DNA from 4 places in the Exiguobacterium sp. MMG028 genome. Region 2 is predicted to be linked to each of the others. Evidence: riboswitches for the same ligand, from Rfam matches in the RefSeq annotation. Region 2 holds a riboswitch; each other region holds the start of a gene.

Region 1 (8,004 bases), on a different contig from region 2:
CCACGTGTGAAAATGATTTCTTCAGGAACCGCCGCATGGATGAACGAGCGGACGCGTTCGCGTGCTCCTTCATACGCATCCGTCGCTTGCGTCCCGAGCGTATGGACGCCACGATGCACGTTCGAATGGTTGCGACGATAATAGTCCTCGATCGCCTCGATGACAGCGAGCGGCTTTTGTGAGCTCGCCGCGCTATCAAGATAAACGAGCGGGTGTCCATTGATTTCCTGATCTAAAATCGGAAACTGTTCACGAATCGAGGCGTTCAACATCTTAACGTACTTTCCCTTCGATGACTTCGCGGAGACGGTCTTTGACCGAATCGATTGCGAGTTCTTCGACGACAGGCGTCAAGAATCCGTGGATGATTAAACGCTCTGCCTCTTGGCGAGACAAACCACGGCTCATCAAGTAGTACAATTGAACATCATCGACACGGCCGACTGATGCCGCGTGACCTGCCATAACATCATCTTCATCGATGAGAAGAATCGGGTTGGCATCCCCACGTGCTTTTTCAGAGAGCATCAAGACGCGCTCTGTTTGAACACCGTTCGATTTTGACGCACCGTGATGAATCATCGATGTCCCGCTGAAGATTGCAGTAGCTGCGTCTTTTTGGACACCGTGAATCAAGATGAATCCTTCAGATGCTTTTCCGAAGTGATCGGTACGGATGTTGAAGTTTTGTTTTTGTGCACCGCGACCGATTGTCACAGCTTTTGTATCCGAATACGTGTTGTCTCCGACGAGGTGAGTCTTCGTCTCGACGACCGAGTTCCCGTCGTTCATGTGACCGAGCGCCCAATCGAGGCGACCGTTCGCATAGACGACACCGCGACGGTTCATGAACGTGAGTGCTGATTCAGCAAGCTGATCGACACCACCGAAGACGACTTTCGCGTTCTCTCCAGCGAATACTTCCGTCACGACGTTGACCGTGTGCGGTTCGTTCGTGCCAGAAAGGAAGTTTTCGATGTATGTCACTTCACTGCCTTCATCAGCGACGAGGATTGTGTGGTGATAGAGGGCACCGTTCGCCTGTTCCATCGTGAAGATCGCTTGAAGCGGATCTTTCAATTGCGTGTTTTTCGGTACGTAAATGAACGCACCACCGTTTGTGAGGGCAGCGTTCAACGCCGAAAGACGCTCTTCATCGACACGTACGCCTTCCGTCATGAAGTATTTCTCAACGAGTTCAGGATGTTGCTCCATCGCTTCTTTGATTCCCATGAACAAGACGCCTTCTGGCATCGACAATTCGTTATAGACGACATGACCGTTGCGTTCAACGAGCACGTTTGTCCGGTGGTCTCCGAGGAGTGATTCGATGTCAGTCGTCAAACCGTCTTTCGGTTCGAGATTGACATCACCTGCTGCGAAGTCCCATTTATCAATCTTAATCTTTTCAACTTTTGGCAAAGCAAGTGTCGGCGCAAGTTCTGCTGCCTCTTTACGTCGGTTGACCATCCATGCTGGTCCGCCGAGCGCTTCTGCACGTGCCGACAACGCTTGTGCATCCAATTCAAATTGTACGGTCATCGTACAGCCTCCTTACGCTTCTGTGTCTACTGTCATTCCGAGATCTTGCTTCACCCAGTCGTAACCTTCTGCCTCGAGTCGTTGTGCGAGCTCTTTGCCACCAGACATGACGATTTTTCCGTCCATCATGATGTGTACGAAGTCTGGCTCGATATAGTTGAGGAGACGCTGATAGTGCGTGATGATCAAGCAACCGAACTCTTCTGAACGCATTTCGTTGACGCCTTTTGCGACAACTTTGAGCGCATCGATATCAAGACCTGAGTCGATTTCATCCAAGATGGCGATGTTCGGTTGGATCATCATCATTTGAAGAATTTCGTTACGCTTCTTCTCACCACCTGAGAATCCTTCGTTTAAGTAACGGTGTGCCATTTCTGAAGGGATTTCGAGAAGTTCCATCTTCGCATCGAGTTCACGGATGAACTTCATGAGTGAGATTTCTTGACCTTCTTCACGACGTGAGTTGATTGCTGAACGCAAGAAGTCTGCGTTTGTCACACCGCTGATTTCAGCCGGGTACTGCATCGCAAGGAACATTCCTGCTTGTGCGCGCTCGTCGACTTCCATCTCGAGGACATCTTCGCCGTTTAATTCGACGCTTCCCCCAGTGACCTCATAAAGTGGATGACCCATGAGTGCTGATGCGAGTGTTGATTTACCAGTCCCGTTTGGACCCATGATGGCATGAATTTCGCCACCTTTAATTTCTAGGTTAAGACCTTTGACAATCTCTTTTCCTTCGATTGAGACGCGGAGGTCATCAATTTTCATTTGTGGTACGTTAGACATTCGGATACCCCTTCCGTATTTTCTCGCCACAGTGAATGGCGTAGATTAGATATATTCTAATCTTAGACTAGTCATTTTTTTATTTCAAGCGACTCACCTTAGAATTCATTCTCAATAGAATGATAAAAGTTGAGAATGCTAATAGTAGGAAATCAAGACATTATCCGGCATTCTCTTCGACGAGTGCGAGGACGGCTTTCCGCTCTCGTACTGCGGCCGCGAAGAAGAAGGCACCACATCCCGTTAAGAGCGCCAAACTTCCGAACACCGGAAGCGATGATTGCCCGAACGTATCCAGTAACACCCCACCGATAATCGGTCCGATTGTCTGACCGAGTGACGTCAATCCCATCGCCCCAAAATAAGTTCCCCGTAAATGTTCAGGTGCGAGTTCATCCGTCAATACGTCCGTCATCGTGAACATCAACACCTCGCCGACCGTGAAGATGGCCATCGCAACGAATAACACCCACTCCACCGTCGCAAATCCGATGAGCAAGAGTCCGAACGACAATGTCGAGATTCCAAAAAAGAGTGACTTGATCGGAGAGACACGAATCCCGAAACGCATAATTGGATACTGGACGATGAGCACCGTGACGGCATTCGTCGTTAATAAGTAAGCGAACAATCTCGAACCGTCTTCTAACCCGTCGCTTAATGCGATGAATTGGGGAAGTGTCGAATTGAATTGACTGTAACCGATAATTGCAAAGATCATTCCGATGATGACCGCACGGAATGTCCGGTCGTCTCGTAGGACGCGAAACGTCTCCGTCAAACGTGGCCGTGCCTTGACCCCATCTCCTTCTTCAAACGGATACTTATAAAACAGGATCGAGATGATGATTCCATACAATATGTACACTGCCGTTACGACAAAGAATGCGGTCTTTACACCGGTAAGCGATAAGACAACCGCCAAGAGTGGCCCGATGGCCGCGGCGATATTGATCATAAAGTAACGGACGTTATAGACGATGACCCGTTGGTCTGCCTGCGTCGTGTCACTGATGAGTGCGCGTGAAGCCGGTTCTAAGAAAGACCGCGACATGCCCATCAAGATCGATAGCATATATAACCAAAACAGATCGGTCGCGAGCGCAAGTCCAGCGAACGTGACGGCATTGAGCACGATGCCGATCAACATGAGTTGTTTTCGCCCATATCGGTCAGAGAGTGTCCCCCCAAAGAAGCTCATGAACAGACCCGAAAGTGCCGTCACGGCAAAAATTGTTCCAATCACACTCGCCGAAAAGCCGAGCGTGGCCAGATAGATCGCAAAAAATGGCATGACAAAAAACGTCGCCAGTCGTGCAAAAAACGTCCCGAACAGGACGCCCCACGTCAGTGGATGAATCTGTCTGAACTTCATCCAAATCCCCCCTTTTCTTTCATATATGTAGTGTACTTCTCTTTATGAAAGAACACTAGACGAAAAAAAAGACCGGGAAGTCCCGGTCCTCTCAGATTAGTTGCTGACTGGAATGACAGCACCTTGATATTCTTCTAAAATCCATTCTTGCGTTTCTTTTGATGTCAACACTTCAAGAAGTGCCTTCACACGCTCATCGTCTTCTTCGCCTTCACGTGTCACAATCAAGTTAACGTAAGGAGATTCTTCGCCTTCAAGTGCAATCGCATCGTCGAGCGGGCTAAGACCTGCGTCGATCGCATAGTTTGTGTTAATGAATACCGCATCCCCTTCATCATTATTGAATGCTTGTGGAAGGAAAGCAGCCTCGACATTCATCGTGAATTTCAAGTTTTTCGGGTTGTCCACAATATCATCAACTGTAGCATCTGTTGTTTTTCCGTCAGCAAGTGTGATGACGCCCTCTGTTTGGAGCAATGTCAACATGCGGCCATGTTCCGCGACGTTTGAACTCATGATGACTTCCGCACCGTCTGGTAGTTCATCAAGTGACTTGTATTTTTTCGAGTAAATTCCGATTGGCTCAACGTGCACACCACCGGCTGAGGCAAACTTGTAATCTTTATTATCTTTCATTTGAAGATCAAGGTACGGTTGATGTTGGAAGTAGTTCGCATCGATGTCCCCGTCCGCCAATGTTTTGTTCGGAAGGACATAGTCTTGGAATTTTTTGATTTCAAGCTTATAACCCTTCGCTTCGTATTCTTCTTGCACATGCTCTAAAATCTCAGCGTGCGGAACGTTCGACGCTCCGACAATCAATGTTTTTGATTCTCCTGAACCCGATTCAGAATCACCACCGCCACACGCTGCCAAAATCGTCAAGGCAGAGGCTGCTGTTACACCAAGTACTTTTTTCCAAGATTTCATAATTTAATTCCTCCATTTTATATATATTTTTTATTAAGCAGAACGTTTATCAATTTTCGCCACGAGCGTATCACCAATAAATTGAATGATAAAGACGAGGACTAAAATCATAACAGTCGCAACGAATGTCACATCATTTTGCGAGCGCTGGAAACCGTCAAGGAAAGCTAATGTCCCAAGCCCTCCGCTTCCTACAACACCTGCCATGGCCGTATAACCGATGAGTGCCACTACAGTGACGGTAATTCCAGAAACGAGTGAAGGTAACGCTTCAGGGAACAAGACTTTATAAATAATTTGCCATTTTGTCGCGCCCATCGATTCCGCCGCTTCGATGACACCACGGTCGACCTCACGTAACCCTAACTCGACCATTCGAGCATAGAAAGGGGCTGCGCCGATGATCAATGCCGGTAGTGCTGCCGTTGAACCGAGAATGGTTCCAACAATTGCACGCGTAAACGGAATGAGTAAAATGATTAAGATGATGAACGGAATCGATCGGAAGATATTCACGAACGCCCCGACAATTGTGTAGATGAACCGATTTTTTAACATCAATGGTTCATTCGTTACATAGAGAACCATGCCAAGCATCAGTCCGAATATGAATGTGGCGACACCTGCTACCAACGTCATGTAAAGTGTATTCCACGTTTCAAAAAGCATTACTTCCCAGTCTACGTTAGGAAACATCGCTTTCCACCTCCACTTCTACGGATTGCGAACGAATCGAGGCGATGGCGCGTTCGATTTCCCGTGCTTCCCCAATCAATTGGATGAATAGCGTGCCGAGCGCACCGACTTGTGACTGGGTCACGTTCCCGCCGATGATGTTGAATCCGATGTCATGCGTCTTAAGGACGTCAGACAAAATCGGTTGTTCTGCCGTTTCGTTCAAGAATTTCAATTTGACGATTTGCCCACTCGGATAGCGTGCTTTCAAATGTTCGAACGTGAGCGACAGATCGTCGACCGCCCCAATTTGTTTCACGAATTCTTTCGTGATCGGCTGCTCCGGATGTTGGAACACGTCAGAGACTTGACCCGTCTCGACAACTTTCCCTGCCTCCATCACGGCGACGCGATGACAAATCTTTTGGATGACGTGCATCTCATGCGTGATGAGGACGATTGTCAATCCGAGCTTCTTATTGATGCTGACGAGCAGTTCAAGAATCGAATCCGTCGTCTTCGGGTCGAGCGCGCTTGTCGCTTCGTCACAGAGGAGCACCTCTGGATTTGTAGCGAGCGCGCGGGCAATCCCGACTCGCTGTTTTTGACCGCCGGATAATTGTGACGGATAGCTGTCTTCGCGACCTGATAGTCCGACGAGCTCGACGAGTTCCTGAACCCGACGTTTCCGCTCACTTGCCGGAACCCCGATCAATTCGAGTGGGAAGCTGATGTTTTCTGCGACCGTGCGCGACCACAGAAGGTTAAAGTGCTGGAAGACCATCGAGACGTTCTTGCGAACCCCTCGTAATTCTTTCGGGCTGAGCTTCGTGAGCTCACTCCCGGCAACCTCGATTTCACCGCTAGACGGTGATTCGAGGCGGTTGAGCAATCGGATGAGCGTCGACTTCCCCGCCCCCGAATATCCGATTATTCCAAAAATTTCACCGCGATCAATCGTTAGTGACACATCATCCACCGCCTGGACACGACCATTCTTCGTATCGAACCATTTGGCGACGTTTCGTAATTGAATCAATTCCTTTCCCTCCTGACAACAAAAAAAGCGCGCACGTTTGAGCAAACGTGCGCACTTTATCGTACGGACAACGATTGCTCTCATCTGTCAAGGTTTCTCACCTTGCTGGAATTAGCACCATTTCGGATTGCTCCGCGGTTGCTGGGCGTCATAGGGCCAGTCCCTCAGCCTCTCTTGATAAGAGTGTTGTGTATTCGATTAGCTTTATCATAGCGACAGCTTTTTCTGCTGTCAAATCATTTTTTCAAAAAAATCAAAAAAAGGTGCCGTCCGAGGACGACACAGAACGTAGCACCTTGAGTCACGGAAGGACAGCCCATAGATGAAAATCTTTTGCCCGTTCAAGATTTACATCCTTATATGGGGGAGATTCACCAATCATCACTCGATCTTGACTTGGACCGTGCGATTATACGGAACGTCTTTCTTCGCTTGATTTTTTTGGGGGACAATCGAAGGGAAGACTGACGTGTATTCGTATAAAGGTAGCATCGGCTTCATCAAAACGTCTTGATGTCGGGAATATCGCGTCCTATTTTGTGTTCAAGTAAGATGTTGTAATGAATATACCATTCGTGAACTTTCTGTGTCAACTGATTATTTAAAATTTTCAGATTATTCTAATGTTCCTCTCTCACTTCACGAAAGAGAGGACGTGTTGAACGTTTTGAAAGGCATAAAGGCGATCCCGAACCTCGCCATTTTCAAGCTTTAACAACGCTGGGACGCTCATCACCTGATAAGCTTCAAGTTCTTTTGGGATATAGTTCGCATCGCGCTTTTCAATCTGAATTTCAGGGTCGACCGCCTCGACAACCGTCAACATTTTCTCCGCGACAGCGCATGTACCACACATTGGGGCGTATATATATAAGAATCCGTCTGTAATCATTTTTCTCACCTCTCTTGTCATTATAATGGTCGTTCGAGTCCCGTTCAAAAATCGTGCTCTCGTGAAATTTCAGAATTTTTCAATGATTCTCTTGACTCTTCTGTCGGATAGGAATAATATGGGTTCTAACTTTATCGCTTTTGTACATAACAGCAAAGAAGAAGGACAGGTGAATGAATGATGACGGAACAGGCAACAGGTACGACAAAGCAATTTACGATGAACGTCTTAAACGGTCTCAGTATGGCGATTCTGATCGCCCTCATCCCGAGCGCGCTGCTCGGTGAACTCACGAAAGCTATACTCCCTTATTTTCCGTCTCTTCAATTCATATTGGATGCGACGACGATTGCAATGCGCCTCCTCCCGGCCATTATCGGTCTTGCCGTCGCGATGCAGTTCGGACGATCGATTTTAGAGGCTGGAACGATCGCCATCGCAACCTATGTCGGCAGTGGCGCCGTTCGAATTAATGAAGGTGCGTTTGTGATGGCCGGAATCGGTGACGTGATCACAGCCGGTGTGACCGCTGCGATCGCTACGATTCTCGTCATGAAGCTCGCCCCACATTTGAAGACGTATACCGTCATCGTCATGCCGATGACAGTCATTGTCGTCGCAGGCGGCATCGGTGCCTTCTTATTGACGTATATCTCACAGATCACGACATACATCGGATACCTCATCATGACGATGACGGATCTTCAACCGGTTCTCATGGGCATCCTGATCGCGATGGCGTTCTCGCTCATCATCGTC
Region 2 (8,004 bases):
GTCTCGACTTTTATTCGCAAGATTCGCTCGTGCCGCTTGCTGGATTGTTCCTTGCCATCTTCTTAAACACGGTGTTCCAAAAATATCAGGTGAGATGGTGGTTCCGCGTCGACATCGCATTGAGCGATTTTATGAAGATCGCCTTCTACACGTACGTCGTCAGTTTGATTTTCATCTTAGCGGCAGCGTTTTTCCGAGAGACGAACTTACTCGTCGTCAGTAGCATCGCCGCTGCGTTAACATTCTTCATTAAACGTCTCCTCATTCAAAAAGAGCGACAAGATGCATTTAAATCCTTGATTGAGCAATACGATGAAGCGAAAGAGGCCGTTTCCTTATCACAGAGCGAGGCGCAAGCCATCGAAGTGTTTTTAAGTCAATGCGAACAGCTGAATCATTATGATGAAGGGTATGTCGAGTTTAAATTGTTTGAACGCACCCTCTACTTTGATTTGAAGACGCGACAACCCATCGATCGCCCTATCGTCTTCACCTTGCTTGAGATGAGTCAGCCAATCGAGCAAGTCCTCGATTATGAGATGCGCTTTGAATGGGATACTTCTCTTTCCGATGCTTTCCATGACGATTACCACAGCTTCGTTTCTATTCGTTCGGAGGAAATTGAAGAGATTCGTACATGGATTGTCATGACAGGAGAACCTGTATACGGTTATCCGAAGATTATTCAGCACGAGATCATCAAATTGTTAAAATCGTTCAACCGGACCATTAGCCGTTGTCACGAACGGGACCGCCTCTATACCGAGAGTCGGACGGACAGTTTAACGCTTCTCGCCAATGCACGTGCATTTTATGAATATGGCATTCAACAAATATCCGATATGTCGATGTATCCCATCTCGGTTGCCATGCTCGATATTGATTTTTTCAAAAAGATTAACGATACGTACGGTCATCAGGTCGGGGACCATGTGTTACAAGAGTTCGGACGACGAATCCGTCAGGTGCTTCGTCCCGATGACTTTGCTGCACGTTATGGCGGCGAAGAATTTATTTTATTGCTCAATCATTGTGACATGAACCAAGCAATCGAAATCACAGAGCGGATTCGCCATCAAATCGAAGCGAAACCGTTTCTTGTCGACCACCATGAAATTTCTGTCACCGCGTCCATTGGTGTCGACACAATCGAAGCGTTCGGAAACAAGCGTCTCGACGACACGATTCGAAACGCGGACCGTGCCCTGTATGTTGGTGGAAAATATGCAGGACGTAACCGTGTGGCGCACTTCAACAATTTAACGACGTAAACTCCCCTTTCTCACATCGAATTGGGGAGTTTTTAGGTTGACAACTAGATTTGAAACAGGTACGTTAGGGAACGTGTTTGATAATAGGATAGCTTAACTTTTTATCGAGAGAGACGGAGGGACTGGCCCTATGAAGTCTCGGCAGCGGGGAACCTGTGCCAAATCCAGCGGGCGTATTGCTCGAAAGATGAAAAGGGTATTTCACACGAAGGACCTTTTCTCAAGAAAAAGGTCCTTTTTATTTTTTAGTGAGGTGATTATTTTGGAACAACCAACAGCAAACAAGTGGGCACTTCTGCCGTTACTCGTCTTCTTGCTCTTTTTCATCGGGGCGGGTGTCTACTATGGGGACTTTTATAAGTTTCCAGTCCTTGTCGCAGCCATGATCGCATTGATGGTTGCAGCGTTCATGACAAAAGGAAGCGCCACACAAACCGTGGAACGCATCGCACAAGGTGCCGGAAATCCGGGAATCATCATTATGATTTTTATTTTCTTACTGGCCGGTGCCTTTTCAACTGTAGCTGAATCAATCGGTGCCATCGACGCGACGGTTAACGCGGCGTTGACGCTCTTACCCCCATCGCTTCTCTTAAGTGGACTATTCGTCATTGCCGCTTTCATTTCAATGGCAATGGGCACATCGACCGGGACGATTGCGGCACTTGCGCCGATTGCCCTCGGTATCCATGAAGAGAGTGGTGTGAACGTCGCGATCGCTGCCGCGGCAGTTGTCGGCGGAGCCATGTTCGGAGACAATCTCTCATTCATCTCGGACACGACCATCGCTGCCGTAAGGACACAACGGACGAACATGCGTGATAAGTTCCGGACGAACTTCTGGATCGTGCTACCAGCTGCCATCATCACGACGATTTTACTCGCGGTCTTGTCAAACGGTGAATCGACGGTCGATGTCGCCGCATTCGAATGGTACAAACTGATTCCGTATCTCGCGGTCATCGGACTGGCGTTAACAGGACTGAACGTCATTCTCGTCCTGTTAGGCGGGATCACGCTAACCGGAATCATCGGTCTTCTCGACGGAAGCTTATCCGTCACAGCATTTGTGACCGCTATCGCCGATGGTATGGTCGGTATGGCCGAAATCTCGTTCTTGACGTTACTCATGGGCGGCCTCGTCGGACTCATTTCGCACAACGGTGGACTCACGTATTTGCGTGATGCGCTGACGTCACGGATTCAAAAACGTGCCGGTGCCGAGTGGAGTATCGCTGGTCTCGTCAGTGCGACGAACGTGGCGACGGCGAACAATACGATTTCCATTCTCGTAGCCGGACCACTCGCCGCGAACATTGCGGACGAATATGACATCGAACGGAAAAAATCAGCGAGTGTGCTCGATATCTTCTCATGTGGTGTACAAGGGATTCTCCCATACGGAGCGCAACTTCTCATCGCCGCAGAGTTGACGAAGACCGCTTCGCCGGACCTCGTCCCGTTCATGTTTTATCCGTTCCTCCTCTTTATTTGTGGAGGGATTGCCATCGCATTCAATTTCCCGCGTTTTAAAAAGCAGTCTTAAGCGAAAACACCCCTTTATTCAAAGGGGTGTTTGTCGTTTAGTGACCATCTCTTGTTTCAATTGCTCGTTGCGTTTCTTGAAAGCGCGTCGTTTGAGCACTTCTTCTAGTCCTCGACTGATGGCCCACAACGCGACCAAAAGCAGACCGAGCATCGATAAACGAAACGGGCTTTGGATAAATTCTTCCCATTGATCCCCGATGACCGAGAAAATGACGACGACGAGTAGTTTTCCGAATCCCGCCGCCAAAATGAACGTACGGAGCGGCATCTGAATGAGCGCCAGCAAATAGGTGATCAAACTGACCGGGATGAACGGGAGTGAATACAAGAACCCGAGTGAAATCGGACTCATATGATTGATTCGTTCTAACCAATAGACAGCCGCTTTATGTTTTTCGAGCCAACGCGTCATCGGTTTACGAAACACATATCGGACCGCCGCGAAGACGACAATCGTTCCGAGTAAGTTCCCGATCCATGATAAAAGGACCCCTAACAAAAAACCATATGTTGCCGCATTCGCTGAAATGATTAAAACGAGTGGCAAAAACGGAAAGATCGCTTCTAAAAATGGAGCACCGAGTCCGGCCCAAGGACCGCCAGGCAAACTTTGAAGCCATTCGATTAATTGGATGATGTACTGTTGGAGAGAAGTGAGCATAGTCGTTCCACCTTCAACTTTCGTTACTACTACTCTATTACCCGAATTCGATTTGCAAGACGCATCTCCCTGCATTCGTCAAAAAAAATTAAAAACCATTTGCGAAAATTCGTCGTGATATTTATCATATAATAATGGACTTGTGGTTGCAGGCAAGTCTATTCGTCGAACGACACAACCCAACGTTCGTTTTCCTGCAAAAAACTGAACACAGGGGAGCAACACAACATGGAAACAAAACCAATGCGGGTCTTGCTGTACTATAAGTACGTCAACATCGAAGACCCAGAAACACTCACGCAAGAACATTTGAAGTATTGTAAAGACCTCGGCATCAAAGGACGCATCTTGATTTCCTCCGAAGGAATCAACGGGACGTGCTCTGGTACTTGGGAACAAACTGAGCAATACATGAACGACTTGAAGGCAAACCCACTCTTCAGCGATATCGAGTTCAAAATCGATGAAGTCGAAGAGCATGCGTTCAAGAAAATTTTTGTCCGTCACAAGAAAGAGCTCGTGACGTGGCGCTTTGATGGTGAGTTTGATGTACCGAAACAACACGGTGCATACCTCGAACCAGCAGAGTGGAAAGAGATGATGAATCGTGATGATGTCGTCATCCTCGACGTTCGTAACAACTACGAGTACGAACTTGGTCACTTTAAAAACGCGATCAAAATCGATGTAGAGGCTTCACGTTACATGCCAGAATGGCTCGAAGAGAACAAGGACCTCTACGAAGGGAAAACACTTCTCACTTACTGTACTGGTGGCGTCCGTTGCGAGAAATTTACAGCATATATGCGTGACCAAGGTCACGACAACATCTTCCACTTAAAAGGTGGCGTCGCAATGTATGGAAAAGACGAAGCGACGAAAGGTGAAAACTGGGATGGTGAGCTTTACGTCTTTGACGAGCGTATCAACGTTCCTGTTAACTCTGTTAACCCGACTGTTGTTTCACACTGTATGCACTGTGGAACCGAGACGGTTCGTTACGTTAATTGTGCAAACCCGGAGTGCAATGCACAGCATTTCTGTTGTGAAGAGTGTGAACCGAAACAAATGCGTTCATGCTCGAAAGAGTGTCAAGAACACCCACGCAACCGTTATATCATCGACAACATTGCAGAGAAACTTCAGGAAACTGAAGGAGTAGTCGGGTAACAAAAATCGACCAAAAGGTGTCATGGACAAGCCGTCCGTGATACCTTTTTTTGACGAAATCTTAACGTCTAGCCAGCGCCTCTTTCGGGTATAGTGAAGTTACTATGTCAGACAGGAAGTGAATGCATGTTTAACGAACCTTTACTCGCTGCGATTCTTGCTTGGTTTATCGCCCAAGCGGCCAAACTCGTTACCGAACTTATTAAAACAAGGGATTTTGAAATTGAAATCATGTTCGCTTCAGGCGGCATGCCAAGCTCACACTCGTCCACGGTCGTCGCGCTCGCAACGGCAATCGGACGGATGGAAGGCATCGACTCGAGTATGTTTGCCCTCGCTGTCGTCTTCGCCACCATCGTCATGTACGATGCGACCGGCGTCCGTCAAGCAGTCGGTTTTCAGGCCCGACTATTGAACGATTATTTCAAAGGGATTAAACACGAGACTCCACTTTTGAATGAACTCGTCGGGCACACGCCGTTCCAAGTCATCGTCGGGGCGCTTCTCGGTCTCGTCGTCGGATTGTTTTTCCCGATGTAATCCACTAAAGGTATGTCATTTCTCACACTCTCGATTCTTTTTGTGAAGTTTCACAAAGAAGAAGTTATACTCAGAGAGAGGAGGAATCGACATGCCTTTTTTGCAGAAATCTTATGAGTCTCTCGATACACTCGCCGAAGCAATCGGTCAAGCGATTCGAGCACCCATCACGATTGAAAATCGCCACCACCAGTTGCTGGCGTACAGCACCCATCCCGATTCGACCGACCCGGCCAGGATTGCCACGATCATCGGTCGTCGTGTTCCAGAGGCCGTTATTGAAGATTTATGGGAAAGTGGGATTTTACGAGAAGTCATCGACCAAGATGAGCCTGTCGTCATTCCGGCACGGCTCGCTGTCGGGCTCGGCGAACGTGCGGCCATCGTGATCAAGCAACATGACGAAGTACTCGGTTATATTTGGAGCTTGGCTCGAACGAACCCGTTCACCACTCAAGAATTAGCCATCTTGCAGGAAGGAGCGACCATTGCCAAGAAGTTGCTCATGACCATCGCGATGCACGAACGACGCATTAGCGCGGAACTTGAACGTTTCTTGTTAGATGTCCTCGCTTCCCCGACGCTCTCTGATGCCAATCGCGAACGATTGAACGAACTCGCGCCTATCGCCGTCGCCAGTCGATTGACGATTATTGAATGCGCTCAACCGATCACCCCACAACTCGCTGAACGTCTGCATTATGTGCTCGCGACCCAAGAAGCGATCGAAGTGGTCTTACATGCCATCGATGGGCAGCAATTACTCGTCTGGCATTACATGAAATCCGAACTTTCCGATGAAGAAGTGGAATTGCTCGCTTGGGCGGAACGATTCGAACAGTTGCTTCAAGACAAGTTCACTGAATCTGAGCCACGACTCGGAATCAGTCGGCGTTTTTTCGAAAGTGACATGCTGTACGCCGCAGCGGAAGAGGCACGACGTGTCACAACACTTCGTCGTAAGTTCCCTCTTGAGCTCGCGACTTCTCGCGCCTTCGAACAGATCGGGATTTATCAACTCGTCCCTGAACTGGCACGTCGCATCGGACTTCGACTGGAAACCCATCCGACCGTCGAACGGTTGCAACAATATGATTCATCCCATCAGACCGAACTCGTGAAGACACTCGAATGGTATTTTTATTTCGATGGGAACGTAAAGCGGGTCGCCGCCCACCTTCATATCCATCCGAATACCGTCTTGTATCGGATTCGACGCATCGAAGAGTTGACGAATATCACGCAAGTTTCCTTACCAGAACGGTCCATGATTTATTTGGCGATTAAAGCCGGTCAATATCGATTAGAAGACTAGACGCTCGCTTTGTGTTTTTTCACAAAGTGAGCGTCTTCGTTTTTAGAATCTATGATAAAGACAGCGTTTTCGAATGGGTCTATACTAGGGGTGTGAACAATTTGTGTCAACGGAATGAAAGGGGAATGTTCCATGAAAATCGGGGTATTAAAAGAGATTAAAAACAATGAAAATCGGGTGGCTTTGACACCGATGGGTGCATTTATGTTAACGGAACTCGGTCATGATGTCTTCGTCGAAACGAATGCTGGTTTCGGCAGTGGTTTCACGAATATGGAATATATCGATGCCGGTGCAACAATCGTTGAAACGGCGAAAGAAGTATGGGAAGGCGTCGAGCTTGCGCTCAAAGTAAAAGAGCCTCAACCGTCTGAATATCAATACTTCCGTCCTGATCTAACGCTCTTCACATATTTACACTTAGCGGCAGAGCCAGAATTAACGAAAGCACTCGTCGATTCAGGCATCACTGCCATCGCGTATGAGACGGTAGAAGTCGACCGGACGTTACCGCTTCTCACACCGATGAGTGAAGTCGCAGGTCGGATGGCTGCTCAAATCGGGGCACAGATTCTCGAAAAACCGCACGGTGGAAAAGGAATCTTGATGTCAGGTCTCCCAGGCGTACCTCGTGCGAACGTCACGGTCATCGGAGGCGGTGTCGTCGGAACGAATGCAGCGCGTATCGCCATTGGTCTCGGTGCGAGTGTTACCTTGATGGACATCAGCCCGGCTCGTCTTCGTCAAATCGACGACTTGTTCGGAAACACAATCAACACGTTAATCTCGAACAAATACAACATCGCCAAACAAGTAGCTGAGAGTGATCTCGTCATCGGTGCCGTTTTGATTCCTGGGGCAAAAGCACCGAAACTTGTCACTGAAGAAATGGTACAACGCATGTCACCAGGATCGGTCATCGTTGACGTCGCCATTGACCAAGGTGGAATTTGTGAGACAATCGATCATATCACAACGCATGATGCGCCAACGTATGAACGTTACGGTGTGCAACATTACGCCGTCGCCAACATGCCAGGTGCCGTGCCACGCACATCGACAATGGGGCTTACGAACGCAACGATGCCATACATTATCGAATGTGCACAAAAAGGCGTATTCCCAGCACTCCTCGGAAACGATGCCCTTCTCAAAGGCTTAAACGTCATCAATGGAACGGTCACATACGAAGCGGTCGCTCGTGATTTAGAGTATCCGTTCGTCCCTGCCTATGAGGCAGTTGCAAAACAAACACAAGCGTAATCAAAAGACGACGAGATGCCCGTTCTCGTCGTCTTTTTCGTACAAAAAAGAAGGGACTGAACATAATCGCTCAGCCCCTTCTTCTCATTATGCGTTTTCGACAGCGATATCTTCCCCGATGATTTTCACTTCCGGTTCTAATTCCACTTCGAACTTCTCTTTAACGGTCGCTTGCACGTGACGGATCAGCGAAATGTATTCTGTCGCTGTCGCCTCCGCAATGTTGACGATGAATC
Region 3 (8,004 bases), on a different contig from region 2:
AATCACGGCGGGACTGGAAAAGAGGACTTCGGTGGAGAAGACTTAGAGGATGTGCTCTCGCTATTCGATCGTGTCCACATGAGCGGGCGACCGGTCCACGTTCTCGGCTTTTCAAGAGGAGGCATGATGGCCCTCTCCCTCGCTTCTGAACGACCGGTCACGACGGTTACATCATGGGCTGGCGTGACAAACCTCGAGTGGACGTATGAAGAACAGCGTTCGATGCGGAAGATGTTACGTCGGATGACGGGTGGGGACCCCGAATCCGCAGAATCTGCGTATGTCGATCGTTCTCCACTTTATAAGGAATGGGATGCCCCGACGCTTCTCATCCATGGTACGGACGATGAACAGGTTCGCTTACGTCATGCGACAGCTGTTGCAGAGAAAATAGGAGAGCAAGCAGAGTTTTGGGTGCTTCCGTTTGGTCACCAGCTTCCGTTTTGGGATAAATGGGAGACGACCGAACAAGCCATGGACTGGATGTTGCGACAAGAAAAAACACTGACTCGTTAAAAATCGAGTCAGTGTTTTTACGTTAGATGACGAGTGGTCCGGCTGCGATGACGGACTCACTTGCTTTCGTGAAGCGATTGAAGTTTTCTTTAAATTTCATGGCGAGTGCTTTTGCCTCTACATCATAACGAGCTGGATCGCTCCACGTATCTCGCGGATTGAGCACGTCGCTCGGTACACCATCGATGGCTACAGGAATCTCGACATTGAAAATGTCATGTTTCATCGTCTCCACATCACTGAGCTGGCCGTTGACGGCGGCATTGACCATCGCACGCGTATAGGCGAGTTTCATACGTGAACCTTCGCCGTATGCTCCACCTGTCCATCCCGTGTTGACGAGGTAGACATCCACATCGTGTTCTTCAATCAATTTACCGAGCATATCCGCATAACGCTCAGGGGCGAGCGGAAGGAACGGTGAACCGAAGCAAGTCGAGAACGTTGCTTGTGGTTCTGTGACACCACGCTCTGTACCAGCAAGCTTAGACGTATAACCAGACAAGAAGTGATACATCGCCTGTTCTTTCGTCAGTTTGCTGATCGGTGGCAAGACACCATACGCATCGGCCGTCAAGAAGACGATCGTATTTGGATGACCGGCACGTGATGGGAGCATCGCGTTGTCGATGAATTCGATTGGATATGCCGCACGCGTATTTTCAGTCAAGGAGATGTTCTTGTAGTCCGGCGTACGATCTTCATTCAATACGACGTTTTCAATCAATGAACCGAAACGGATTGCATCATAGATTTGTGGTTCGTTCTCACGCGACAGGTTGATCGTCTTCGCGTAGCAACCGCCTTCAATGTTGAAAACCCCATCCGGTGACCATCCATGCTCATCGTCTCCGATTAAGTGGCGCTGTGGGTCAGCTGAAAGAGTCGTCTTCCCAGTTCCCGACAATCCGAAGAAGAGTGCCGTTTCGTTTGCATCGTTGACGTTTGCCGAACAGTGCATCGATAAGACGTTTTGCTCAGGTAACAAGAAGTTCATGACGGAGAAGATTGATTTTTTAATTTCGCCACCGTATTCTGTTCCCCCGATCAGAATTGTGCGCTTGGCGAATGAAACGAGAATGAACGTCTCTGAGTTGGTGCCATCCACTGCAGGATCTGCTTTATAACTCGGTGCATAGATCACAGTGAACGGATCGAACGCACCTTTCGTTGGCCATTCACGTAAAAATAGCTGTTTTGCGAACAGACTATGCCATGCATATTCCGTGATGGCACGGACCGGTAACGTATAGTGCTCATCGGCACCAGCAGACGCTTCGAGGTAATAAAGTTTGTCTTTCTTTTCTAAATGGTTGAGTACTTTGTCGAGAAGTGCTGAAAACTTCTCTTCCGCGATCGGTTGGTTCACTTTTCCCCAATCGACAAGGTTGTTGCTGACTTCATCTTGTACGACGAATTTGTCTTTCGGTGACCGTCCGGTAAAAGCACCCGTGCTGACAGATAAAGCCCCGTCTTTTGTCAGTACACCTTCACCATTTTGGATGGCTTCTTCCACCAGTTCTGGAACCGTCAAGTTCCGTTTCATGTCGGCACCATTAATTAATTCTTCGATTTTCAGGAGCGTTGTCGCCATCCTGAATCCCACCTTTCCCCTAAATAGATGTGGATGAAATCCGCATACTTCCGCGATTACGATTAATCAGTATGACATTTTTAATTATATGTGACACACTAATTAAATACAAGCGTTTCTTCTCTCTAAGTAAGCGCTTTCTTACAAAGACAGTTTATCACATTCTCTTATCACAAGGTGTTAAAAAACAGAAACGAATTAAAAAAATGTTTGACGATTCACAAACAGAAATGTTTTGCAAGTCAGTGAAAACTTTAACGAATTCGTCCGATTCCCTTGACATAATCGAGCGTCATTTATATGATGGTTTTCGTAACGGATACTCTTATTCTGAGCGGTGGAGGGAACAAGGCCCTACGAAGCCCAGCAACCGTCCGACATGAAGTCTTGTGCGGAAAAGGTGCTATCCTGAAGCGAAGCCATTAGCTTCGAACGATAAGAGGGTAAGGAAGAACGATTCAACCTTTCCCCATGTATGTCATCGGGGGAGGTTTTTTTCATTACCGTCCCAAAGCAACGCGTAAGGGGAACGAGTACCGTCCACATATCACCCTTATTATAGGAGGTTTTTTGAATGTCAAAATTGAACCGTCGACTTTTTACTTCAGAGTCGGTTACTGAAGGACATCCAGATAAAATTTGTGATCAGATCTCTGACTCGATTTTGGATGCCATTTTAGCGGAAGACCCGAATGCCCGTGTTGCGGCAGAAACGTCTGTCACAACGGGTCTTGTACTCGTAGCTGGTGAAATCACAACGTCAACTTACGTGGATATCCCGAAAGTTGTCCGTGAAACAATTCGTGAAATCGGATACACACGTGCGAAATATGGTTTCGATGCAGAAACATGTGCAGTCTTGACGTCGATTGACGAGCAATCAGTAGACATCGCGCAAGGTGTTGACCAAGCTCTCGAAGCACGTGAAGGTCAGATGACTGAAGAGGAACTCGATGCAATCGGTGCTGGGGACCAAGGTCTCATGTTCGGATACGCGACAAACGAGACACCTGAACTCATGCCGCTCCCGATCTCGTTGGCTCACAAATTGTCACGTCGTCTTGCTGAAGTTCGTAAGAACGGTACGCTTGAATACCTCCGTCCGGATGGTAAGACTCAAGTAACGGTTGAGTACGATGAGGACAACAACCCTGTTCGCATCGATACAATCGTTATCTCGACACAACACGCAGAAGAGATCACGCTCGAGCAAATTCAAGAAGACTTGAAAAAGTATGTCATCGAAGCAGTCATCCCGGCTGAACTCATCGATGCTGAAACAAAATACTTCATCAACCCGACTGGTCGCTTCGTAATCGGTGGACCACAAGGAGATGCAGGTCTTACAGGACGTAAAATCATCGTCGATACGTACGGTGGATACGCACGTCACGGCGGTGGCGCATTCTCTGGTAAAGATCCTACAAAAGTTGACCGTTCAGCAGCATACGCAGCTCGTTATGTAGCGAAAAACATCGTTGCAGCAGGGCTTGCGGATAAAGCAGAAGTTCAACTCGCTTACGCGATTGGGGTAGCACATCCAGTATCAATCGCTGTCGATACGTTCGGCACTGGTAAATTGAGCGAAACAGAGCTCGTTGAACTCGTTCGTGAGAACTTCGACCTCCGTCCAGCAGGCATCATCAAGATGCTTGACCTTCGCCGTCCAATCTACAAGCAAACAGCAGCTTACGGTCACTTCGGTCGTACAGATATCGAACTCCCATGGGAGCAAACAGATAAAGCAGCAGTTCTTGAAGAAGGCGCGAAGCGTTTCGCGTAATCAACAAAAACGACCTTTCCGCGGAAAGGTCGTTTTTTTAGGTTCAAGTCGTTGGAGGTGTCTGTTTATTGTCATTCGATGACGAATCAGTTGAAGTGTTTTCTTGTCCAAGCGCGGTATCCTTCGCTTCGACGACTTTTTCACCGATGTCTTGTAAATCTGATTTGGCTTCTTGAGCCGTCTCGACGATTTTATTGACGTCTTCTTTGACCGTATCGACTTCTCCGACCACTTTTTCATATACGTTTTGGACGTCTGTTGAGACTTCCTGAATCTTGCCGGAAGCGGTCTTTACTTGTTCAATGACTTGAGATGCTTTCCCGGCTGGATCTTGTTTGACTTCGTTCACGATGCCTCCGACCGAAGATTTTGCATTCGTAAGCGATTGTTTCGTCTGCTCCCGATTCGAGGAGCTAAGTAAGGCGAGGAGACCACCGACGAGGGCACCGAGTAACATCCCGGTCACAACGCTGATTTTTGGACCCCCTGCATCCATTTGGTCGAATTGACGATTTGGATTCTCTGTTTGTTCGACTTTCGGGTCATGCTCTAATTTTGGTTCCATGTTGTTCCACTCCTTCATGTGATTGGCATTGATAGTGTTATACCCTAGTCGATTGCGGACATAACGTTTTCTTATGAATCGTCACGAAAAAGAAACGAATGGCAGGATAAAAACGTGACGATAGGGAATGATACAAATAGATTGGCCAAAAGGGGGAAGCTGTCATGAACATGAGGGAAGCAGTTCCAGAAGATGCAGCATTAATTCGAACGATTGCACTTGCGACGATTTCAGAGGATGATTTGAATCGTTTGAAAGCGATGGAGCGCGCTTATCGACAAGAAGAGATTGTGCGAGCGATCAGTTCGAGTGAAGAAGCACGAGAGCAATACTTTATCGTCGGCGAGTTCGAAGAAGATGTCATCGGATTTTGTCATGCCATCGATCGCGGTGACATGTGGGAGATGCTTCGTCTTTATCTTCATCCTGATTATCACCGGAACGGGTATGGGGCAGCCTTTTTAAACTATCTCCAATCGAAAAAAGAACAACCGATGGAAGTGTACGTTGAAAATTCAAATGACCAAGCGATTGCCTTCCTTTTGCATCAATCGTTTAAAGAAGTGAATCGGATCCAAGAAGAGGTATACGACCAACCGATGGAACTCATTCATTTACGATATCATCCGAGCTAAGCCTCCAGACGGATTTTCTTCAAACATCAGTTGCGGCTGATGTTTTTTTGATACAATACACATAGTCTATAAATGAGGTGACGGCAGCATGACATATGAAGAAGCACGAAAAGGGGTCATCGTCATCGTGTACCCGCTACAGTTCACGTCACGGATTAGTGAGAACTTTATTCGCCGACTCCAAGACGAGTACGAAGTAATTGTCGTCCGTGACCAATCGGTCGGATTGACGGCAGATGACCATAAACAGCTCATCAAGCGAGCGTTGCGTGAGGCAGGGGAATACAAACTACCAATCCATGTCGTGGCATTCAGTCTAGGGGCACTTTTCACGAACCGACTCTTGCAAGAGTACGATGTGCCGCTTGGAAGTTTGACGTATATCTCTCCTTTATTTGATTGGCATGCCACTCGTCAAATCGGAGGATTGAAACAAGTCGTCGCAAGTGCTGTCGACCGGTTCCGCCCAGACTTGCCGCTCGGGATGATGACATTCACCGGGGGAGGCGAGGAATCGTCACGCTTCGGTGAGATCACGTATGCGCAATATCGAGAGATTGAAGAAGAAATCGTGGAACATCAAGAAGAGAAGAAGCACTTACCACGACTTCCACTTGCTTGTTTCTATGCACCGGATGATCAATTTGCGGACGTGAAGTTGACGTTAAACGTCTGCCGAAAGATTGGTGGGGATCAAGTGTACATCCGTCGGTTGGAAGGATTCCCGCATTTTGGATATGAACGTTTGAACACCAAGTTTGCGGAGACATTGATGACATTTTATGAATTGATTCAAGAATGACAGAAGGCGACTCGAATGAGCCGCCTTTTCTTATGCGCGTTTTTCAATCGCCACGATGAATGGGGGATGATTGATTTGGTTGATGAAACCGTAGCGGAGGACGCCGGCCTGTTTTTGATCGAGCGACTCCACGTAATGAAGCACTTCATCCCGTTCGACTTTTCCGCTCTCATGCCCGTGATAAATGACGATGACGATGACGCCGCCGACGGTCATGATCTCTAATAATTGAGATAACGCGGCAATCGTCGTATTCCCGTGAGTCGTGATTGATTTATCGCTTCCTGGTAAATAACCTAAATTGAAGACGGCAGCGGAGATGGGGCGCGTCTCGTTCGCGACGACCGCTTGAACCGTGTCGTGACTGTCATGAATGACGGATACCCGTTCATCGAGACCGGCTTCCTGTATACGTGCGCGTGTGGACGCGACCGCTTCTGACTGGATATCAAATGCATACACATGACCCGTTTCGCCCACTGCATTCGCCAAAAACAGCGTATCGTGTCCGTTTCCGGCGGTCATGTCGATGGCGACATGACCTTCTTCAAGGTGGTCATGTAGTAATTGTTTTGCAAACGGTAGTACTCTCATTAATCCCATACATCTCATCCTTCTTTTTTCCTTGGAAAGAATCTCGTCGTTCCAATTCTGCACGGATCTTGTTTAACACCTGCATCTTGTGACGACTCCATAACGGACCAATCAATAAGTCAGGTGGGCCGTCCCCGGTCAAACGATGAACGATGACCTCGGGAGGTATACATTCGAGCTGATCACAGACGAGAGAGACATAGTCATCTTCCTCCATCAATTCGAGTAGGCCTTTTTCGTATTGACGGGCGAGCGGTGTATGTTTCAAGACGTGAAGTAAATGGATCTTGACTCCTTGTATGTCCATTTTAGCAACTTCTCGGGCTGTGTCGAGCATCATCTCTAGTGTCTCACCGGGTAAACCGTTGATGATATGAACACAGACACGGATGTTGTGGCGCCGAAGTTTTGCAAGACCGCTCAAAAATGTCTCGTAGTCATGTCCGCGATTGATTTTTTTCGCCGTCGTGTCATGGATGGTCTGAAGGCCGAGCTCCACCCAAAGCGACGTCCGTTCATTTAATTCTGCTAAATAGGCGACGACGTCCTCTGGCAAGCAGTCCGGACGTGTCGCAATCGAGAGACCGACGACGCCTTCCTCTCGGAGTGCAGGTTCATACAACTCACGTAATCGTTCGACCGGCGCGTACGTATTACTGAATGCTTGAAAATAAGCGATGTAGTTGGCGTTCTTCCACTTTCGGTGAAGACGGGCTTTCACTTCGGCAAACTGAACGGGAATCGGGTCGCAAGCATTTCCTGCAAAGTCACCACTTCCGTCGTCTGAACAGAACGTACATCCTCCCTTTGAGACGCGCCCGTCACGGTTCGGACAGGTGAATCCGCCATCGAGCGGGACTTTGAACACCTTTCCTCCATATTCTCGGCGATACGCCTCGTTCAACGTATGATATCGGTTTTGACCAAATGGATTCATTCAACATCTCTCCTTCCTTGCTCATGCTATCACAAATGAAAAATGACAAAACTTCATAATAAGTAATTTTTCTTGACACTTCTTTGGCATTCGTTTAGGTTTGATAAGGAAATCTTGTCGATTCGGCCATTTGTGCCGATTTTTTTTGATGTGAAAGAGGAATGAAAGGAGGACTTGGTGTGAACAATAAAATGCCAATTTCGGTATGGATTCTAGTCATTGCGATGGCGCTCAATACAACGGCGGCGTCTTTTTTATGGCCATTTAACACACTGTATATTCATGATTTTTTAGGTGAGTCGATGACACTTGCTGGGGTGGCACTTCTTGTGAACTCCGCACTCGCAATCGTCGGAAACTACATCGGAGGGACATTATTCGACCGAATCGGTGGAAAGATGACGCTCATGATTTCTGTCGGTTTGTTGCTTGCGAGCTCACTCGGATTTTTACTGTTCCACGCCACGTTCTTCGGCTATTTGGTGTGGCTCGGTATGATTGGGTTCTCAGGTGGACTCGTCTTTCCGACCGTTTACGCGTTTGCGGGACTCATCTGGCCAGAAGGTGGACGCCGTTCG
Region 4 (8,004 bases), on a different contig from region 2:
CAATTGGCGGTGAAAATATAAATTGTCCTGGAGACGTGATGCCTCTTTCGCAAGGACGAACGCCCCAAAGTAAGCGATGGCCGGCGCTCCCCGAACTTGAAGCGACTTGATTGCCTGTTCGGCCTGTTCGAGCGTCAACACTTCAATATAGCGCTCTTCTTGCGGCAACAGCGTCTGATCTAAAATCGTCAACACCTCGGTGTCGGCATCGAAATGAATACTTTGCACACTCATACCCGCACCTCCGATAGGACCGGGATCAGCTGATCGATGGATTGAATCTGATGACGCTGTTTGATGAGACGCGTGCCAAGTTCTAGGGCATGACGTTTCCGTTCGATCCGAAGGTCGTCTGGCAATGTTTCCAAGTCAGCGACGCCCGCTAGACCGACCGTCCGACGAATCAATTCGCAGCCCGCGTAGCCAATCGCATCACTCAAAATCGATGGCAACAGTTCGTCCACGAATCCTACTGTGTTGAACGGCTCGACCGCCTGGGTGAAGCGGGTACGGAACGTTTTTTCGAACGTCTCCCAGACAGTGAGCACTTCTGTGAAGCGTTCGAACCGCTTCAATGGATGTGCATACGTCGAGAACACCAAATGGGCAATGATTTGACCGATGTCAAAACCGAATGGGCCGTAAAACGCAAACTCAGGATCGATGATTTTCGTTTCCTGACGGGTCGCAAAAATGCTTCCTGTATGTAAATCCCCATGTAGCAACGCTTCATGTTTGGTCACGAACCCGACCTTCAATTTCGTCACTTCAATTTTCAAGGCGAGGTCTGACCACAGCTGCTCCACGTCTAAACGAAGAGCCGTTTCGATTTGATTCGATTCTGCATCACGATACGGATCAGTGAAGATCAGTTTTTCTGTGATATCGCATAGCTCTGGATTGTAATACTCTTTTTCGATTTGTTTCTTGGCGAGCGGTCCGTTCGCATAGTCAGACGTCGCAAACAACGTTTCCCCAAGGAATGTACCGACGTGACGCGCTAAATTCGGATAGCTCTCTCCTTTTAGGAAACCCGTCCGGACGATTTCAAACGCTGACAAATCTTCTAAAATCGTATAGGCGAGTTCACGGTCGCTACCGAGTACATCTGGTACGAATCGTGGTACGACTTTTGAAAATTCACGAAGTGCCAGTTGTTCGATCCACGAACGGTCAAGCGTGAGCGGCCAGCTCTCTCCGACGACTTTTGCATACGGCAACGCCTGTTTCACGATCAACGACGTTTCTCCTTGACGAATGCGAAAGACGAGATTCAAATTCCCATCCCCGATCTCCTCACATTCTGCAATCCCCTCTTCTAGTAACCCCAACTGTCGAACGTGTTCGACGACACTTTGTTCTGTAAACGCCTCATAAGCCATGATGATTTTCCCCTTTCTTGAATCTATGCATGAAAAAAGCCCCTTTCTCCGCGAGAAAGAGGCACACCCAAATTGGTTGTTCCTCTCATCTTTCAGACATATGTCTGGTGGATGTAGCACCGTGCCAAATGGTCGGTTGCTGCGGCGTCTTAGGGCCAATTCCCTCTGCCAACTCGCGATAAGAGTAAATGATGTAATTGTGTTTGACGTGTTGAGACGAATATTACGGACTAGGCACGCTAGTTGTCAATCCTCTATTTTCGGTCGACTCCCTATTTTTGACACGCATATATAGAAACATTATTTTCAAACTTTTTTTCTCAAAAAAAGGAATTGACGAGTGAGCGATTCTATGTAAAAATTCAATTAAATTTCACAACTTCACAACTATTCTTATCAAGAGCAGACGGAGGGACAAGCCCGATGATGTCGCAGCAACCGACCAGAAATGGCACGGTGCTAATTCTTGCAGCTATCGCTGAGAGATAAGAGTTCATTGTTTTCGAATGACCTCTTGCCTTGGCATGAGGTCATTTTTTGTTTGACCTGAAAGGAGGAACTTATGGGAATCATCGCTACTTATGAAATCAAACATACCGATCACGTCGAGCACGTGGCTGAGAAAATCGCACATGAGCTGACCGTCGGGACATGGACCGAATTGAACCATCTCGAACAGCATCAACTACAGGCGTTCCGAGGTGAGGTCATCGATACCTCCCAACAGGAAACGACGAGTCGTTTCTCGATTCGTTACCCGCTACATAATGTGACGCCGGACTTTTCGTCCATTCTGACGACGACATTTGGAAAACTGTCGCTCGACCCGAGCGTCCAACTTGTCGACCTATCGCTCCCGGACGAGCTCGCATCGGACTTTCCTGGTGCCGCATTCGGCGTTGAAGGTGTCCGCGACATCCTTCGAGTACACGACCGACCGCTCGCCATGAGCATCTTTAAAGGCGTCATCGGGCGTGACCTTGATTTTTTAGCGACACAACTTCGTGACCAGTTTACAGGTGGCATCGATCTCGTGAAAGACGATGAGATTTTATATGACAATCCGCTCACCCCATCGCTCGAACGGGCTCGGATTGGAGCATCGATCATTCTAGAGCATAAAGAATTGACGGGTCGTTCCGTTCTATACGCCGTCACGTTGAGCGGACCGGTTTTCACCTTACGCGACCAGGCAAAACGTTTGATTGAGGCAGGCGCGACCGCACTGTTGTTCAACGTGTATACGTACGGGCTCGACGCATTAAGAGAGCTCGCCAAAGACCCTGAGATTCACGTCCCGATTTTGGCACATCCCGCTTTTGCAGGAGCGTTGACCGGATCGATTCGTCATTCCCTACTCTTCGGGAAACTGATTCGACTCGCCGGGGCAGACTTGACGCTCTTCCCGTCACCATATGGTTCACTGTCGACACCGAAAGACGAAGCAGAACAGATTCAAACATATGCGACGGAATCCCATTGGACGAAACCGATTCTGACGGTCCCCTCTGCCGGGATTCACCCAGGACTCGTCCCGGATTTGATTCGTGACTTCGGAACGGATGTCGTCATCAATGCCGGCGGCGGGATTCATGGGCATCCAGACGGTGCGGCTGCCGGTGCGAGGGCATTCCGCCAAGCAATCGATCAGGCAATCGGTAAGACGAGCGAGACTGATGCATTATCGACCGCGTTAGATGCCTGGGGTGCGCGATGAGTACGCACGTCATCTGTGACTTCGACGGGACCATCACGGAAGAAGATAACATCATCGCGTTGATGCGACGCTTCGCCCCACCTGAATGGGTCGAACTCAAAGATGGTGTTTTGAACCAAACGCTCTCCATTCGAGAAGGCGTCGGTCAAATGTTTAACTTACTCCCGAGTCATCAGGAAGCTTTATACCGCGACTTTCTGCAGTCGACTATCACACTTCGACCAGGGTTCATCGCGTTTTTGCAAGAGATGAAGTCGCACGGTTTTCGATTTGATGTCGTCAGTGGGGGCATGGACTTTTTCGTCCATCCGATTCTAGAAGGTCATGTCGCACCGGAACACATCTACTGCAATCACGTTGATTTTTCAGGAGAGACCGCGCGCGTCACATGGCCTCATTCATGCGATGTTCATTGTTCGAATGATTGCGGATGTTGCAAGCCGACGATTGCCCGACAGATCGTCTCACCTGCCGATACGTTGATTGTCATTGGGGACTCTGTCACCGATTTTGAAATCGCCAAACGTGCCGACGTCGTGTATGCGCGCGGTCAACTGATTTCGCTATGCGAGGCGGAAGGAATCCACTATGTTCCGTTCGAGACATTCTATGACATTTCAGCTCACATGAAAGGAGTGAACGTATGACCGTACAAGAACGATGGGTAGAACTTGCCGACATTAAAGACGAGCTTGCCGCACGGGACTGGTTCCCTGGGACGAGCGGCAATCTGGCCATCCGCGTATCGGACGACCCGTTGACGTTCCTTGTGACAGCAAGTGGTCGTGATAAACGTAAGCGCACCAATGAAGATTTCGTCCTCGTCGATGCGACCGGTCAATTGATTGGAGAACAGTCAGGCAAACCCTCCGCGGAGACGTTGCTACACGTCGAAATCTTTCACAACACGAACGCAACCTGTTCTCTTCACGTGCATACCGTCGACAATAACGTCATCTCAGAGCTTTACGCGGCGAAAGGACAAGTCACGTTCACGGGCCAAGAAATCATCAAGGCACTCGGCTATTGGGAGGAAACGGCCAGTGTCCGAATCCCGATCATCGAGAATCATGCGGATATCCCGACACTCGCCCGTGCATTTGCCCCACATGTCACAAGCGATTCCGGAGCCGTTCTCATCCGGAATCACGGGATCACCGTTTGGGGAGAGACGCCCGCTGCAGCAAAACGTTATTTAGAGGCATATGAATTTTTGTTTAGCTATTCATTAAAATTACGCGCCCTAGGCGTCCATTCATAAGGAGGAATTCAACATGGCAACGATTTATTTTCAACAAACCGAAGAACGTGTCAGTGATCAACAAGAGGTACGTGACTTTTTAGAATCACGAGGCATCCTTTACGAAGCATGGGACATCGCGAAATTACCGGCTTCCCTTCAAGAGAACTATCAACTAACAGACGAAGACAAAGCCGTCATTTTATCGACGTTCCAAGACGAGATTCAAGACGTATCGACGCGACGTGGTTACCAAACGGCTGACGTCATCTCCTTGTCCGATGCGACACCGAACTTAGACGAACTGCTCGTCAATTTCCAAAAAGAACATCATCATACGGACGACGAGGTTCGTTTCATCGTCAGTGGTCACGGCATCTTTGCGATTGACGATGCAGAACGCGGATACTTCAATATCGAGCTCAATCCGGGTGACCTCATCTCGGTTCCGGTCAATACACGTCATTACTTCACATTACAAGAAGACCGCCAAGTCGTCGCCGTTCGTATTTTCGTGACGACCGAGGGCTGGGTGCCGATTTACGAAAAAGAGAATGTGCAGGCATAATAAAAACGGACAGGTGCGTCATGCATCTGTCCGTTGCTTTGGCTCGTGTAAAGACCGTTCATCCAATCGCTCTTTTGCCGAATTTCTCCCTTTACCCACATCCATCACACCAAGCGCTTTACCGAGACCACGATCTGGCAGATTGACATACATCGTCTCATAATTACTCACCGCGTATGTTTCATGAAAAATACCAACGACATCCGTTGCTCTTGCCTTTTGATTGAATGATTTCCATGCTTCAAGATGCGTTTTTCCGTGGGCATAGTCAAGTAATTCATCTGTTGACCGCCAATATTGAATCAACGTGACTGAACGCCAGCCAATCGTCAGGTCATGTGACAGAAAGCCAAGTTCCTTTTGTGTATATAGTTCTTTCAGCATGGCCGGCATAGCATTAAAGACCGGCCACCATTTTCGAATCGATCGCAAACGATTCACTCGCAAACCAATGACAAATACAACCACTTCTTCATTCGGGACGGCTATTTTGCGCGCCATCATTTTCTCCTCCTTTGAGGGTTAACACAGCTGCTTCACACCATTCAATCAATGCATTCGTTTGGCGTTTTCCATAATCGAGTGTCAACAGCCAATAAACAGCGTCAGGTGAATGCGAGTCGCTCGATTGAATCATCGTCTCGATGGCTTCATACGTCTCCAGTCGTTCCCGTAGCAATCGTTCATGATGTGTAATTTTGCTTAGCGTTTGCTCCATCGTCTCATGTCGAGCGAAGAACAACTTTAGCAAGAGCTCATTCCGTTGAACTGGTAACGTATCCGGCTCTTCTGCAATCCATTGCCTTAACTCGTCATGACCGCTTGACGTCAGCTCGTATGCCTTCCGGTCATTATCTTCCACCTGATCAATCAATCCTTCTGCTTCTAACGTCCGAAGCATCGGATACACTTGACCGAAACTAATTTTCCAAAAATGGTTGAGGCTACGGTCAATCATCTGTTTCATGTCATATCCTGTTCGACACTCCGTCGTCAATAGCCCTAAAACAGCGTATCGTGTCATATTCTCACGAGGCATTCAACCCCTCCTATCTAAAAGATAGTATCTATTTGATATATTCCCGCACCGTAGAAATGAAAACAAAAAAAGCGTACTTCCCGTGAGAAGATACGCTTTCGGACATTATGCTTGTTTTGCTGTCGGTTTCGACGAGAACCAGCCCCATGTCGCAATCCCGACCATGACCGACCAGAAGAAGATCGTCCAAGCCGTCGAGTGGACAAATCCGTCTGGAAGTCCCATGAATTCGAACGGCGTACCAGCAATCAATTCTTTGAAGCCTGGGTGTTCCAGTACAAGAACCGTCAACTTGACCCCGACCCAACCGACGATGATGAAGGCGGCCGTTTCAAGTGATGGACGCTCATGAAGCAATTTTACGAAAATGCGTGCCGCAAATCGCATCAAGACGACCCCGATAAGTCCACCTGTCAAGACAACGAAAAACTGACCAGAGTCAATTCCGCCGATTTCACCAAGACCGAGCGGTGGCAAGCTGACCGCAAGTGCGACCGCTGCCAAAATCGAATCGACCGCAAAGGCGATGTCTGCAAATTCGACTTTCGCGACCGTCCACCAGAACTCTTTTTTCGATACCGGCTTTTCTGTGACAGCCGTCTCTTCTTTCGCCTCGGCCGCCAAATCCTGTATCGGTTCCATCTTTCTCGCCTTATAGGTCATATACAGATGTCGCGCACTCATCCCGATCAAGTAAAGTGCACCGAGCGCCTGAACTTGCCAGACGTTAATCAAGAACGAGATTAAGAACAATGCGATAAATCGGAAGACGAACGCCCCTAAGAGTCCGTAGAACAATGCCTTCTTCTGCTCTGTACGCGGCAAGTGTTTGACCATGACAGCCAAGACGAGCGCGTTGTCTGCAGATAACAAGCCTTCCAAACCGACGAGTACGACGACGATCCAGGCATACTGCAGGACTAACTGCCAATCCATAAAAACATCTCCTTTTGTCTTTCAATTCCTTCATATTTAATAGTGATCTATTTTTTAAGTTCACAGGACCATTTTATTCCCGTTCACAAAGTAAATCAATCCTCTTTCTTCAATATCTGAAGGATTTTTTTGTGATTGCATATTCAAAACATGTTATGAGAGCAAAATCATACCCGTTCAGCCATCATTTCGTGATAAAATCCTAACAAGAACGAGTGGTCCTTTGAACCGCTCTAAAAAAAGGAGAATCCGATTATGTCTACAAGCCATGTCGCTTTACCTACTAAAGCAGAACGACATAAATTGTTCGGGTCGGTCCCACCGATTAAAGGAACAAAGCCGACCGAGAAAGAACAAATGGTCGATTTACAAAATACACCGAAAAACTTCTTATTCGCCCTCGACAGTGTAGGCATCTCAAATGTGAAGCACCCTGTGAACGTCGAGACGCCAGAAGGGGTACAATCAACGGTCGCTACATTCGAATTGACGACATCGCTCGTTCAAGACCGTAAAGGGATCAACATGTCCCGTTTGACGGAACAACTCGACGCGTACCATCAACAAGGATGGACGGTGTCAAACCGCTCGTTGATCGAGTTCGCACAAGAGCTTGCGGAGCGCATGGAACAAACGGAAGGACAATTGACAATCCGTTACCCATGGTTCTTCACGCGTAAAGCACCTGCAACTGGCCTTAGCGGTTTGATGAACGCAGACGTTATGCACCGTGTGACGTACAACCTCGAAACGGGCGTCGCAAACGTGACGGTCGGTCTCGTCATCAACGTCACAACGCTTTGCCCATGTTCAAAAGAAATCAGTGAGTACAGCGCCCATAACCAACGTGGATACATCACGATCGAAGCAGGTCTTGATGAAACGTCAATGGATGGATTCGACTGGCGTTCAGCACTTCTCGATGCAGCGGAGTCGAACGCCTCAGCACCACTCCACCCGGTCCTCAAACGCCCGGATGAAAAGCGTGCGACTGAAATCGCGTACGAAAACCCACGTTTCGTCGAGGACATGGTCCGCTTGATCGCGGCTGACTTGTACGAGATGAAGCAAGTCGTGAACTTCTTCGTCGAATGCCGTAACGAAGAATCGATTCACCAACAC

Evidence for each region. A riboswitch is a leader RNA that binds a small molecule or an ion and turns the genes downstream of it on or off. The one in region 2 is predicted to bind S-adenosylmethionine.
Region 1: it holds a riboswitch for S-adenosylmethionine, as region 2 does, so the genes downstream of both, PJK55_RS00185 (methionine ABC transporter ATP-binding protein) here and PJK55_RS11980 (Na+/H+ antiporter NhaC family protein) in region 2, are expected to answer to the same signal.
Region 3: it holds a riboswitch for S-adenosylmethionine, as region 2 does, so the genes downstream of both, metK (methionine adenosyltransferase) here and PJK55_RS11980 (Na+/H+ antiporter NhaC family protein) in region 2, are expected to answer to the same signal.
Region 4: it holds a riboswitch for S-adenosylmethionine, as region 2 does, so the genes downstream of both, PJK55_RS09830 (2,3-diketo-5-methylthiopentyl-1-phosphate enolase) here and PJK55_RS11980 (Na+/H+ antiporter NhaC family protein) in region 2, are expected to answer to the same signal.

What each region holds. Positions count from the first base shown of each region.
Region 1 covers NZ_JAQJIN010000001.1:38,894-46,897, reverse strand. The annotation lists gene PJK55_RS00215 (cysteine desulfurase) at 1-272, opposite strand, end outside; gene sufD (Fe-S cluster assembly protein SufD) at 274-1,542, opposite strand; gene sufC (Fe-S cluster assembly ATPase SufC) at 1,555-2,316, opposite strand; gene PJK55_RS00200 (MDR family MFS transporter) at 2,495-3,709, opposite strand; gene PJK55_RS00195 (MetQ/NlpA family ABC transporter substrate-binding protein) at 3,806-4,639, opposite strand; gene PJK55_RS00190 (methionine ABC transporter permease) at 4,673-5,335, opposite strand; gene PJK55_RS00185 (methionine ABC transporter ATP-binding protein) at 5,325-6,353, opposite strand; SAM riboswitch class I at 6,431-6,537, opposite strand; gene PJK55_RS00180 (thioredoxin family protein) at 6,988-7,245, opposite strand; gene PJK55_RS00175 (PTS transporter subunit IIC) at 7,426-8,004, shown strand, end outside.
Region 2 covers NZ_JAQJIN010000003.1:259,202-267,205, reverse strand. The annotation lists gene PJK55_RS11985 (GGDEF domain-containing protein) at 1-1,271, shown strand, start outside; SAM riboswitch class I at 1,370-1,465, shown strand; gene PJK55_RS11980 (Na+/H+ antiporter NhaC family protein) at 1,459-2,817, shown strand; gene PJK55_RS11975 (TVP38/TMEM64 family protein) at 2,836-3,480, opposite strand; gene trhO (oxygen-dependent tRNA uridine(34) hydroxylase TrhO) at 3,709-4,650, shown strand; gene PJK55_RS11965 (divergent PAP2 family protein) at 4,777-5,190, shown strand; gene PJK55_RS11960 (PucR family transcriptional regulator) at 5,282-6,505, shown strand; gene ald (alanine dehydrogenase) at 6,638-7,768, shown strand; gene murB (UDP-N-acetylmuramate dehydrogenase) at 7,856-8,004, opposite strand, start outside.
Region 3 covers NZ_JAQJIN010000001.1:150,046-158,049, forward strand. The annotation lists gene PJK55_RS00880 (alpha/beta hydrolase family protein) at 1-516, shown strand, start outside; gene pckA (phosphoenolpyruvate carboxykinase (ATP)) at 539-2,110, opposite strand; SAM riboswitch class I at 2,433-2,552, shown strand; gene metK (methionine adenosyltransferase) at 2,685-3,893, shown strand; gene PJK55_RS00895 (hypothetical protein) at 3,937-4,458, opposite strand; gene PJK55_RS00900 (GNAT family N-acetyltransferase) at 4,623-5,093, shown strand; gene PJK55_RS00905 (alpha/beta hydrolase) at 5,182-5,895, shown strand; gene PJK55_RS00910 (class I SAM-dependent methyltransferase) at 5,926-6,498, opposite strand; gene PJK55_RS00915 (TIGR01212 family radical SAM protein) at 6,452-7,426, opposite strand; gene PJK55_RS00920 (MDR family MFS transporter) at 7,606-8,004, shown strand, end outside.
Region 4 covers NZ_JAQJIN010000002.1:518,764-526,767, forward strand. The annotation lists gene mtnA (S-methyl-5-thioribose-1-phosphate isomerase) at 1-234, opposite strand, end outside; gene mtnK (S-methyl-5-thioribose kinase) at 231-1,382, opposite strand; SAM riboswitch class I at 1,465-1,567, opposite strand; SAM riboswitch class I at 1,773-1,874, shown strand; gene PJK55_RS09830 (2,3-diketo-5-methylthiopentyl-1-phosphate enolase) at 1,945-3,099, shown strand; gene PJK55_RS09835 (2-hydroxy-3-keto-5-methylthiopentenyl-1-phosphate phosphatase) at 3,096-3,746, shown strand; gene PJK55_RS09840 (methylthioribulose 1-phosphate dehydratase) at 3,743-4,360, shown strand; gene PJK55_RS09845 (cupin domain-containing protein) at 4,374-4,907, shown strand; gene PJK55_RS09850 (DUF4188 domain-containing protein) at 4,926-5,408, opposite strand; gene PJK55_RS09855 (PadR family transcriptional regulator) at 5,380-5,946, opposite strand; gene PJK55_RS09860 (TerC family protein) at 6,052-6,882, opposite strand; gene folE2 (GTP cyclohydrolase FolE2) at 7,138-8,004, shown strand, end outside.